One region of the Ensifer sp. 4252 genome, then DNA from elsewhere that is predicted to be linked to it. Evidence: riboswitches for the same ligand, from Rfam matches in the RefSeq annotation. Region 1 holds a riboswitch; the other holds the start of a gene.
The links. Region 1 has a riboswitch for cobalamin ahead of metE (5-methyltetrahydropteroyltriglutamate--homocysteine S-methyltransferase). Riboswitches for the same ligand answer to the same signal wherever they lie in the genome.
Positions count from the first base shown of each region.

Region 2: another riboswitch for cobalamin. It lies ahead of ABIE33_RS25300 (DUF1636 family protein); the one in region 1 lies ahead of metE (5-methyltetrahydropteroyltriglutamate--homocysteine S-methyltransferase).

Region 1 is NZ_JBNDIU010000005.1:145,906-151,062, forward strand. It holds gene ABIE33_RS13840 (acyl-CoA thioesterase) at 1-674, opposite strand, end outside; gene metE (5-methyltetrahydropteroyltriglutamate--homocysteine S-methyltransferase) at 674-3,025, opposite strand; cobalamin riboswitch at 3,125-3,344, opposite strand; gene ABIE33_RS13850 (hypothetical protein) at 3,363-3,707, opposite strand; gene ABIE33_RS13855 (LysR substrate-binding domain-containing protein) at 3,838-4,725, shown strand; gene ABIE33_RS13860 (substrate-binding domain-containing protein) at 4,926-5,157, shown strand, end outside.
Region 2 is NZ_JBNDIU010000017.1:23,228-28,384, reverse strand. It holds gene ABIE33_RS25310 (ABC transporter substrate-binding protein) at 1-949, opposite strand, end outside; gene ABIE33_RS25305 (ABC transporter ATP-binding protein) at 946-1,755, opposite strand; gene ABIE33_RS25300 (DUF1636 family protein) at 1,778-2,191, opposite strand; cobalamin riboswitch at 2,300-2,515, opposite strand; gene ABIE33_RS25295 (DUF1330 domain-containing protein) at 2,748-3,041, shown strand; gene aspT (aspartate-alanine antiporter) at 3,415-5,118, shown strand.

The DNA of each region.
Region 1 (5,157 bases):
GTCGTAGAGCTCCGTCCGGTGCGCACGATTTGGGCGACAAGCTCGATGACCGAGCCAACTTTGATCCGATGCTTGAAATCGATGCGCTGGCAGGAGGCGAGCACCATTGTCTTGCGGCTCGCCCGTGTCGCCGCAACGAAGGCCGCCTTGGTCATCTGCGCGAGCGCGTCGCCGCCGAACATGGCGCCGAAGCCGTTGGCCTGATCGGGAAAGACGATGTCGACCATGCGCACGGCATCGTCTTTTGTCGGGCCGATCATGACGCTGCCGAGTAAAGGCAACGTCCAGCCGATGTCCTTGCCCTCGGGCATCGCGACCATTGTGAACTGTCCGCGGGTGCAGAGATCGCGGGTGCCTGCGGTTAGATCCTCCGCGCTCATATCGACTTCGACCACGATCGAACGCCGCCCGACCCGAGTCGGGCGACCGGTGAAGCTGACGATGTGGCCGATGCGGGCAGGGGCGCGGAAATCGACACGATCGCAGGAGGCGGTGACGAAGGGAACGCGGCCGTGGCGCGTCGCGACGATGAAGGCAATCCGGTCCATAAGCGCCAGGCCCGCACCGCCAAAGAGCGTGCCATGGTGATTGGTGTCGCCGGGAAAGACGATGTCGATCAAGGTGGCAGGCGCCGGGGTTTCCCCCGACGCCGTCTCGATATTGCTATCGCCCATCATGCGTTTGCGGCCTCTCGCCGGCCGGCAGTGAAGGACTGCCGCAGCGTTTGTGCCGCCTGCACCATGTTGACGAGTGCCGGGCGCACTTCCTCCCACCGCCGTGTCTTCAGGCCGCAATCCGGATTGACCCAGATCTGCGCCGGCGTCAGGCCATCGGTCGCCTTTTCGATCAAATGCACCATCTCGTCGACCGAGGGCACCCGCGGCGAGTGGATGTCGTAGACCCCGGGGCCGATCTCGTTCGGATAGGCCTGATCGGTAAAGGCACCGAGCAGTTCCATCTTCGAGCGCGAGGTCTCGATGGAGATGACATCGGCATCCATCGCCGCGATCGCTGCCATGATGTCGTTGAACTCCGAGTAGCACATGTGGGTGTGGATCTGGGTTTCGTCACCGACGCCCGAGGCGCTGATGCGGAAGCACTCCACAGCCCAGTCGAGATAGGCCTTTCGATCGGCCTGCCTAAGGGGAAGCCCTTCGCGCAACGCCGGTTCGTCGATCTGGATCACGGCGATGCCGGCCGCTTCCAGGTCCGTCACCTCGTCGCGCAGCGCCAGCGCGATCTGACGGCATACGATCGACCGGGGCAGGTCGTCGCGCACGAACGACCATTGCAGCATCGTCACCGGGCCGGTGAGCATGCCCTTCATCGGCCTGTCCGTCAGCGACTGCGCATAGGTTGCCCAATCCACCGTCATCGGGTTCGGCCGCGAGACATCGCCGAAGATGATTGGCGGGCGGACATAGCGCGAGCCGTAGCTCTGCACCCAGCCGCTTTGGGTGAAGGCATAGCCGGAAAGCTGCTCGCCGAAATACTGCACCATGTCGTTGCGTTCGAACTCGCCGTGCACCAGCACCTCGATACCGATCTCCTCCTGCCAGCGCACGGCCTTCTCGGTTTCCTGACGCAGATAGGCGAGGTAGTCGACATAGCTGAGCTCGCCCTTGGCATGCAGCGATCGTGCCTGGCGCACTTCGGGTGTCTGCGGGAAGGAGCCGATCGTCGTCGTCGGGAAGAGCGGCAGTGCCAGCCTTTCCTCCTGCAGCCGCCGACGTGTCGCAAAGCCCGATTGGCGGCGGCTGTCCGCTGCCGTCAGGTTCTTAAGGCGTCCGGCAACCAGCGGGTCGTGGACCTTGAGCGAGGTCAGCCGCGCCTCGGCGGCTGCGATCGACCTTGCAAAGACCTGCTCGGGATTGGCAAGACCGGGCTCGAAGGCGCGGGCAAGCAGGCTGAGCTCGTCCAGTTTCTGCAGGGCGAAGGCAAGCCAGGAGACGAGCTCCGGATCGAGCGCCTTTTCGAGATCGAGGTCGATTGGCACGTGCAACAGGGAGCACGACGGTGCAAGCTCGATACGGTCGCGGCCATGCGCCTCGATCAACGGCTGCAGCCGGCGGAAGAGACCGGCAAGATCGGTCCGCCACACATTGCGGCCATCGACGACGCCAAGCGACAATACTAGCTGCGCCGGAGCCGATTGAAGCAGGAGGTCGAGCTGCTGTGGTGCACGCACCAGATCGACATGCAGCCCGGCAACCGGCAGCGAAAGGGCCGTCGGCAGGTTGTCACCGATCGCGCCGAAATAGGTCGCCAGCATGATTTTCAGCTGCGGGATCTCTGAGGCGAACGTCTGGTAGGTCAGCGCCAGCGCCCGGCGTTCCCGCTCGTTGAGATCGAGCACCAGGCAGGGCTCGTCGATCTGCACCCATTCGACGCCGGCTTCCGCAAGCTCGCTCAGCAACTTCACATAAACAGGCAACAGCCGCTCGAGCAGATCGATCGTGTCGAACCCGCCGGCATGCGCCTTGCCGAGCTTCAGGAAGGTGACCGGGCCAAGGACGACAGGGCGGGTGGCATGCCCGAGCGTCTTGGCTTCCAGGAAGGCTTCAAGCGGCGCATTTCGCGTCAGCTCGAAACGCTGATCCTCCGTGAATTCCGGAACCATGTAGTGGTAGTTGGTGTCGAACCACTTGGTCATCTCCAGCGCCTGGTTGCCGCTGTCAGGCCCACCATGCGCACCGGATGCACAGGTCGCAGTCGTCGAACCGCGTGCCATGGCGAAATAGATGTCGAGATCGGCCGGACCACCCTTCCAACCATAGGCCGGCGGCACGGCGCCGACGAGCACGGATGTGTCGAGAACCTGATCGTAAAGCGAGAAGTCGTTCGATGGAATGATCTGGATTCCGCGCGCCTTTTGCGCGGCCCAGTTTTCCGCCCGCAGCTTGGCGGCGACGTCGAGCAGGTCCTGTCTGTCGATCTTGCCGGCCCAATAGCGCTCCAGCGCGAACTTCAGTTCACGATGGCTGCCAATACGTGGAAAGCCGAGATTGGCTGTCTTGATGGTCATTTCCTTACCCCGAAGGTTGTGGGCAAGGCTTTGAATGCGACGCATCCACGACCGAGATAGGCTCGATCGTCAAAGGCGACACATCGGACACCCCGCCCGTGGACGTTATCTATCGCGGCAGGTCTCCTGGCTTGCGGGTCAACACGAACCGTCCCGTCTTCCCGAGGCGTCTCCCTCAGTGACATCATTGGACGGCCGCTCGCCGCTTACAGTTGCGGGGGCAGCTCCGGCATAGGCGCCTTGCGGCGCCGCACCGAATTCCCTCTTAGCTCCGACCCGTCGTGAGACGAGCCGCAGAACCACGATTGCTCGACAATGCCCTGCAAAGGCGGGCAGGTCAATCGTATAAAGAAATGTATATGTCTTTATTTTCACTCATCTGCGATCGTAGGCCGTTCACAGTGGCAGGTCGCGGCATGGCATCACGACACGTTGTCTGCACTGGAACCACGCCGTCATCCGTTACCAGGGGCGACGGAGCGTTGCCGGGATCGGGATCTGTTACGCGCTGCCACGGAACGGCAATGTCGCCGGCGCGCGCCAGAATGCGCTCATTGTCACGCGTCAGGCCAATGTCTCTAAGCTGGAATTCGCTGAATGTATCGATGGTTGTCGTGACGTCGGCAGCTCTCCTGGCCAGTGTCCGGGCATGGCGGATGATCGATCGCAGTGCGCTAAGCATTGCTAACCCTTTCATTTCTGCGGTGATGTGTTCGCGAGAAAATTGAGGATTTTGGTGGTTTCGCGCAAAGCAGTTTCTCGCATGCTGCCATAAAGAATGCTTATCTCAGCGGATGAGCAAGATTCCCCCCATGAGCGCGGTGCGCGCCTTCGAGGCCGCCGCCCGGCACTTGAGCTTTACCCGTGCGGCGCAGGAGCTCGGCATGACCCAAGCGGCCGTCAGCTATCAGATCCGGCTACTGGAAGACCGCACGGGCACGCCGCTCTTCGTCAGTCTGCCGCGCGAAGTGCGATTGACGGCCGCCGGACGGCAGCTCGCGCCGAGGGTGACCGAGGCGCTCGACCTTTTGGGCACGGCCTTCTCAGAGATCGCCGACAAGACCGAACATCACCTGCACATCTCGGTGCTTCCGACCGTGGTCTCAAGCTGGCTCGGCTCAAGGCTCGCCTCGTTCCAGGCGGCCCATCCGAACATCAGCATTCGCGTGCACATGTCGACCGAGCTGATCGACTTCAAGCGCGATGCGATCGACCTCGTGGTGCGCAGCGGCAACGGCGACTGGCCGGGCCATGACGCGTTTCCGCTTTTCCCGATCGAATACCTGCCGGTCTGCACGCCGACATTCCTTGAAAAACACCAGCTCAAGCATCCTTCCGACGTTCTCAAGGTGAGGCGCTTCGGTAATGCAAGCTGGTGGCGGCGCTGGATGGTCGAAACCGGCGTGGAGCCGCCGGCAAGCAATGGCACCGAGCTGATCTTCGACGTCCAGGCGATGGATGTGGCCACCACATTGCTCGACCATGGCATTGCCATGGTCGTCTCGACCTTTCTGATCGAGGAGCTTCGCAGCGGGAAACTCATCCGACCGTTCAACCATGTGGTCAGGGACGGTCGGGCCTATTGGCTGGTCTATCCGCAAAGTCATCGTCGGCAAAAGAAGATCCAGGCGTTTCGCGAGTGGATCATTGCCGAAGCCGCCGCGTCGAACGCGTCGCTTGCAGCGGCGATGGGCGAGTGAGTGAGGCCGACAGGCGGTGGCAAAACACAGCCAGCCATGAATTATTATTCATGGCGTGAATTATATTGACAGAAGCCTTGGGCGTCGTTTTAATCACGACAGTCGGAAGTCGAGGAGGAGTTCCGGCAAACTCACACATCAGCGGTCATTTCTGACGGCACCATTGGTTTTGGGAGGGGCTTCGGCCTCAAGGAGGACGCGTGCGCACTTTTTTGAGCACGACCGCACTGGCGGTCATTGCAACGACGTTTCTGGCTGGCCCCGCCAGCGCGGAGACGGCTAACCCGTTTCGCTGCGAACCCGGCGAAAAATACGTCATGAACGTGATGGTATCGGGCGTCGAATACTGGTTCCCGGTCTATGAAATGTTCAAGCAGGCCGGCCAGCAGTTCGGCTGCGAGACCGAATATACCGGCACCCCGGAATACGACG
Region 2 (5,157 bases), on a different contig from region 1:
TCGCCTGCCCGTGAAAGGCCTTGGCAAGCCGCGCGATGGCATCGATGTTGCGCGGACCCGGCGTCGCCTCGACATAGTCGAGCACCACGAAGCGGTCGTTCTTGACGGCGTCGATGTTCTTGAAGGCCGGGTTGCTCTTCATGAAGGCGATCTTCTGCTCGGCGGTCACCTCGCCATAGTTGACGATCACCACCACCTCGGGGTTCTTGTCGATCACCGGCTCCCAGGAAATCTCGGTCCAGCTCTTCTCCACACCGTCCATGACGTTGACGCCGCCGGCCGCCTCAATCATCGCCGTCGGAATGCCGAACCGGCCTGATGTGAACGGCTTCTCCTCGCCGGAATCATAGACGAAGACACGGGTCGGGCGCTCGATGCCGCCGATGCCTGTGGTGATCTTGTCGAGATCGCGGCGATAGCCGTCGACGAGCGCCTGCGCCCGGTCCTCGACGCCGAAGATGCGGCCGAGATTGAGGAGATCGGCGAACATGTCGTCCATGACAGGCTTGCCCTTGGCCATGACGTGGATGCAGGATTCGGTCAGCTCGTAGACGTTGATCTTGAAGGGCTCGAGCGTTTCCGGCGTCACCTCGCCGCCGACCTTCATGCCGTAGTTCCAGCCGGCGAAGTAGAAGTCGGCGTCGGCATTGAGCAGCACTTCCTTGGTCGGATACTTTTCCGAAAGCTCCGGCAGCGCCTTGACGCCCTCGCGCAGCTTTTCGTCCAGCGTCTTCCAGCCGGAAACGCCGGTATAGCCGACCATGCGGTCCTGCAGCTTAAGGGCCAGCATCATTTCGGTGAGGTTGACGTCGTTGGAAACGGCCCGCTTGGGCGCCGCCTCGAAGGTCACCTCGCGGTTGCAGCTCTTGACCGTCACGGGATAGGCAAGCGCCGGCGCGGCGCCAAGCGTGAGAAGCAGAAGGGCGGAACTGGCAAATAGGGTCTTCATGATGGCATCGATCCCTGTCGAGCGAGTGAAAAGGAAAAGCGCGCGCCGCTGGCAACGGCGTTGCTATGGGCTGTGGCGGTGACGCCGAAGGCGGCGGAAAGCGCTTGCGGGTTGAGCACGTCTTCGGGCGAACCAAAGGCCGTCATGCGACCCTCCGTCAGGATCGCCACGTCGGTCGCGAATTCCGCGGCCAGGTTGATGTCGTGCAGCGTGGTGACGATCGTCAGCTGCAGCGTCTGCAGCAGCTCGAGAATTTCGAGCTGATGGCGGATGTCGAGATGGTTGGTCGGCTCGTCCAGGATGATGATGCGCGGCTGCTGGGCCAGCGCCCGGGCAATCAGCACCCGCTGCTTCTCGCCACCCGAAAGTGTGGAGAATTGCCGTCCGGCAAGGTGAGTGAGATCGAGATGCTCGAGCGCATGCGCCACCGTCTCGCGATCCCTCGCCGTCCAGCCGCTCACGCCTTCCCGCCGGGGTATGCGGCCCATCATCACCACGTCGCGCACGCTGAAGGGAAAATCGCTCGGCATTTCCTGCAGCACGACGGCAATGATCTTGGCCGCCTCGCGCGCCGTCATCGCCCAGATGTCGACCCCATCGACCTCGATCGTGCCTGCCGTCGGCTGGGCCGAGCGATAGAGGCAGCGCAGCAGCGATGTCTTGCCGGCGCCGTTCGGACCGAGAATGGCAAGCCGGCTGCCGGGCGTAATGGCAAAGTCGACCTCGCGGACCAGCCGCAGATCCGGGCGCGGACCCCAATCCAGGGCGCGGACCCGAAGGCCGGCGCCTGTCGCGGTGCAGCTCATTGGCTTATCCCTCCCCGCGCCATCATTGGAAAAGCCCGCCGATGTCTTCGGAGACCAACAGCGCTGCCGGTATGCGCGCCAGCGTCTTGCCGTTGAGCCCGCGCGGCCGCTCGGCCGCCCGCGTCATGCCGTCGTTTCGCTTGGCATAGGCCGTGGCGAAAGAAACAAGATCATCGATATCCTCCTCGGGCGAGATGTCGCCGAACAGGTAGGTCGCCTTCCCCGTTGCCTGGAAAGCGATGGTGCAGGGCCTCGTGCAGGCCGCCATACAGACCGTTCCGGCAATGGAGAAATCCCGGTCGAGCGGCTCGCCGAGTGCGGCAATGCTGCGGTTCAACCGCTGGATGAGATCCGCGCCCGGACGGCAGGGGCCGCCGGTGAAACGGCAATCGGTGCAGACCGTTATCTTGTGCTGCCGGGAAACCGGGTTGGCCATATCTCTTCTCCGCCGGATTGGTCCGGAGAGAATGTGGCAAAGCGGCATGATGACGGATGGCCGTCGCGCAAAAACCAGTTCTTTTCCATCGGAACACCCCGTCCGTTGTGGTTGATCGGTTCGATGGCAGGTCTCCTGGCTCGCGGGTCGCGGCGCATCCACGTCTTCCCGGCTGAACGCCAGTGACATGGTGTGAATGCGCTTTCCGCTCACAGTTGCGGGGGCAGCCACGGTTTCGGCCCCATCAGGGTCGTCCGCTCCGTGTTCCCTTTTCAGCCGCTTCCGCATTGTCGCGGTTGCAGCACCATCACCGCCTTCGTCGCACACTTCGGCGGAGGTGACAACCGCCGGGACAGGTCGGCCGAGGCATATCAACATGCGGCTTTTCATCATGCGCAATCGTTACGAAATAACATTACATCATTCAACAAAAAAATGGCCCGAAACGAAGGGGAGGCAAAGGCCTCCCTTTGTCGGCCGAGTTGGCTGGCGAACTCGCCCGGAACTGCCAACGGGCGTATTCTTCGATGGTGCCGGTGTGGAAAGGAGATCTGCCATGGCTGCCTATCTGATTGCGGATGTCGAGGTCACGGATGCCGCGGCTTTTGAAGAATACATACGGGAGGTGCCGGCAACGGAAGCGCGTTATGGCGGCCGATATTTGGGCCGCGGTGGCGCGACCCGGGTGCTCGAAGGCGACTGGGAGCCGCATCGGCTCGTCATTGTCGAGTTCCCGGAAATGCACTCCTTGCTCGAGTGGTACAACTCGCCGGAGTATCAACGCCTCAAGGCGATCCGCGAACGCTGCGCGAGGACGCGGATCATGACGCTGGAAGGCGTTTCCGCATAGCGCGGTCCCGCCAGCCGCCACCGCCCGAATGATCAATCGCCACGGCACCGGAGGCGCCGGAAAGGTCCTTGTATCGAACTGGGGGCGATTGGTTTCCCCTGTCTCGGCACGCCGGGGGAAAGCCCTTCCAAAGCACCGAGGCGCCAGCCGGTAACGCCATCCGTTACTGTTACGTACTTGAAGAGAGGCACAATCGGTGATGTGCTTTCGAAGGAAGTGATCGCGCCATTCAGCAGATGCACAGCGACTTACGCCGGCATCGCCCATATTTCGGGCGCCGACGACACAATTTCTCATGCGACGTAGTATCCAGCCTGTCCGCGTAAGTCCCGAATGCGAGTAATGGCAAACCAGCTTTCTGAAGGGGATGACAGTGAATCCAATAGATTTTTTCGTTGAGACACTCCGCACCTATCCTGCCGTCGCCGTCTTTCTTGCGCTCGGCATCGGTTTCCTGATCGGTCCTATCAAGATCGCCGGGTTCAACCTTGGAAACGTCACCGCCACGCTTCTGGCGGGTGTCGTCATCGGACAGCTGGGGATCCAGGTTTCGGGCGACCTGAAGTCGACCTTGTTCCTTCTGTTCCTGTTTGCCGTCGGCTACGGCGTCGGCCCGCAGTTCGTTCGCGGCCTGAGCACGGATGGGCCCAAGCAGATCCTCTTTGCCCTGTCGGTATTGGTGCTGTGCCTGATCGTGCCTTATCTGTGCGCCCTCATCGCCGGGCTGCCGCTCGGCTATGGCGCAGGCATGTACGCCGGCTCCCAGACGATTTCGGCGGCCATCGGCGTTGCCAGCGACCAGATCAACGCGATGGGCTTGAGCGCCGAACAGGCCAAGACCTACACCGATCAGATCCCGATTGGCTATGCGGTGACCTATATCTGGGGCACCATCGGCTCGGCGATCATCCTGGCACAGCTCGGGCCCAAGCTACTCGGCATCGATCTCCCGGCCGCCTGCAAGGAGTACGAGGCGAAGCTCGGCGGCGGCGCCGAGAGCAGCGAACCCGGGATCACACACGCCTACCACGACTTCGGCCTCAGGGCCTATCGCGTCGAAGAGGCGAGCGGGCTCACCGGAACGCCGGTCAAGAACCTGCTTCCTGGCATCCGCGTCTTCGTCGAACGGTTGCGGCGTGGTGGCCAGATCATCGAAGCGGATGGTAACACCGTGCTGCAGCCGGGCGACATTGTCGCCTTCTCCGGCAGACGCGCTTTGCTCGTCGAGCACCTGGACTCCAAGCTCGTTGAGGTCGAGGACAAGGAACTGCTGAACGCCGAAGCCGAGGTCGTCGACGTCTACGTGACCAGCAAAGCGCTCGCCGGCAGGACGCTCGCCGACGTCAGCACCGAAGATTGGGCCCGCGGCGTCTATGCCCGCAAGATCATGCGCTCGCTGGTCGAGATCCCGGTCCTGCCCGGCACGACCGTCGAGCGCGGCGATATCGTCACCCTCGGCGGCGCCAGGAGACATGTCGAAGCGGCGATCAAGGCGCTCGGCTTTGCCGATCGCCCGGTCGAAACCACCGACATCGCCTTCCTCGGCTGGGGGCTCTTCATCGGCGCGATGATCGGCGCCCTGACGATCACGATCGGCGGCATACCGATCGGCCTGTCGACCTCCGGCGGCGCGCTTCTCGCCGGGCTTGTCCTTGGATGGCTTCGCACCACCTACCCCGCCTTCGGCAGAATTCCTTCTCCGGCGCTGTGGCTGTTGAACACACTTGGCCTCAACATCTTCATTGCCGTCGTCGGCATCGGCGCCGGCCCCGGCTTTGTCGCGGGACTGCGCGAAGTCGGCGTTTCCCTGCTCCTGTGGGGCATCGTGTCGACATCAGTGCCGATGATCGCTTCCGTCTTGATCGGCCACTACGTCTTCCGTTTTCACCCCGCGATCCTGTTTGGCGCCTGCGCCGGGGTGCGCACGACAACGGCGGCACTGGGCATGATCCAGGAGGCGGCCAAGAGCAAGGTTCCAGCACTTGGCTACGGCATGCCCTATGCGATCGGGAATACTCTGCTGACTATTTTCGGCCTCGTCATCGTCATCATGCTGGCACCATCCGGCGGGCCGTAAGCTTAAGAGCATCGCACCGAGAAACAGAGACCTTCGTTA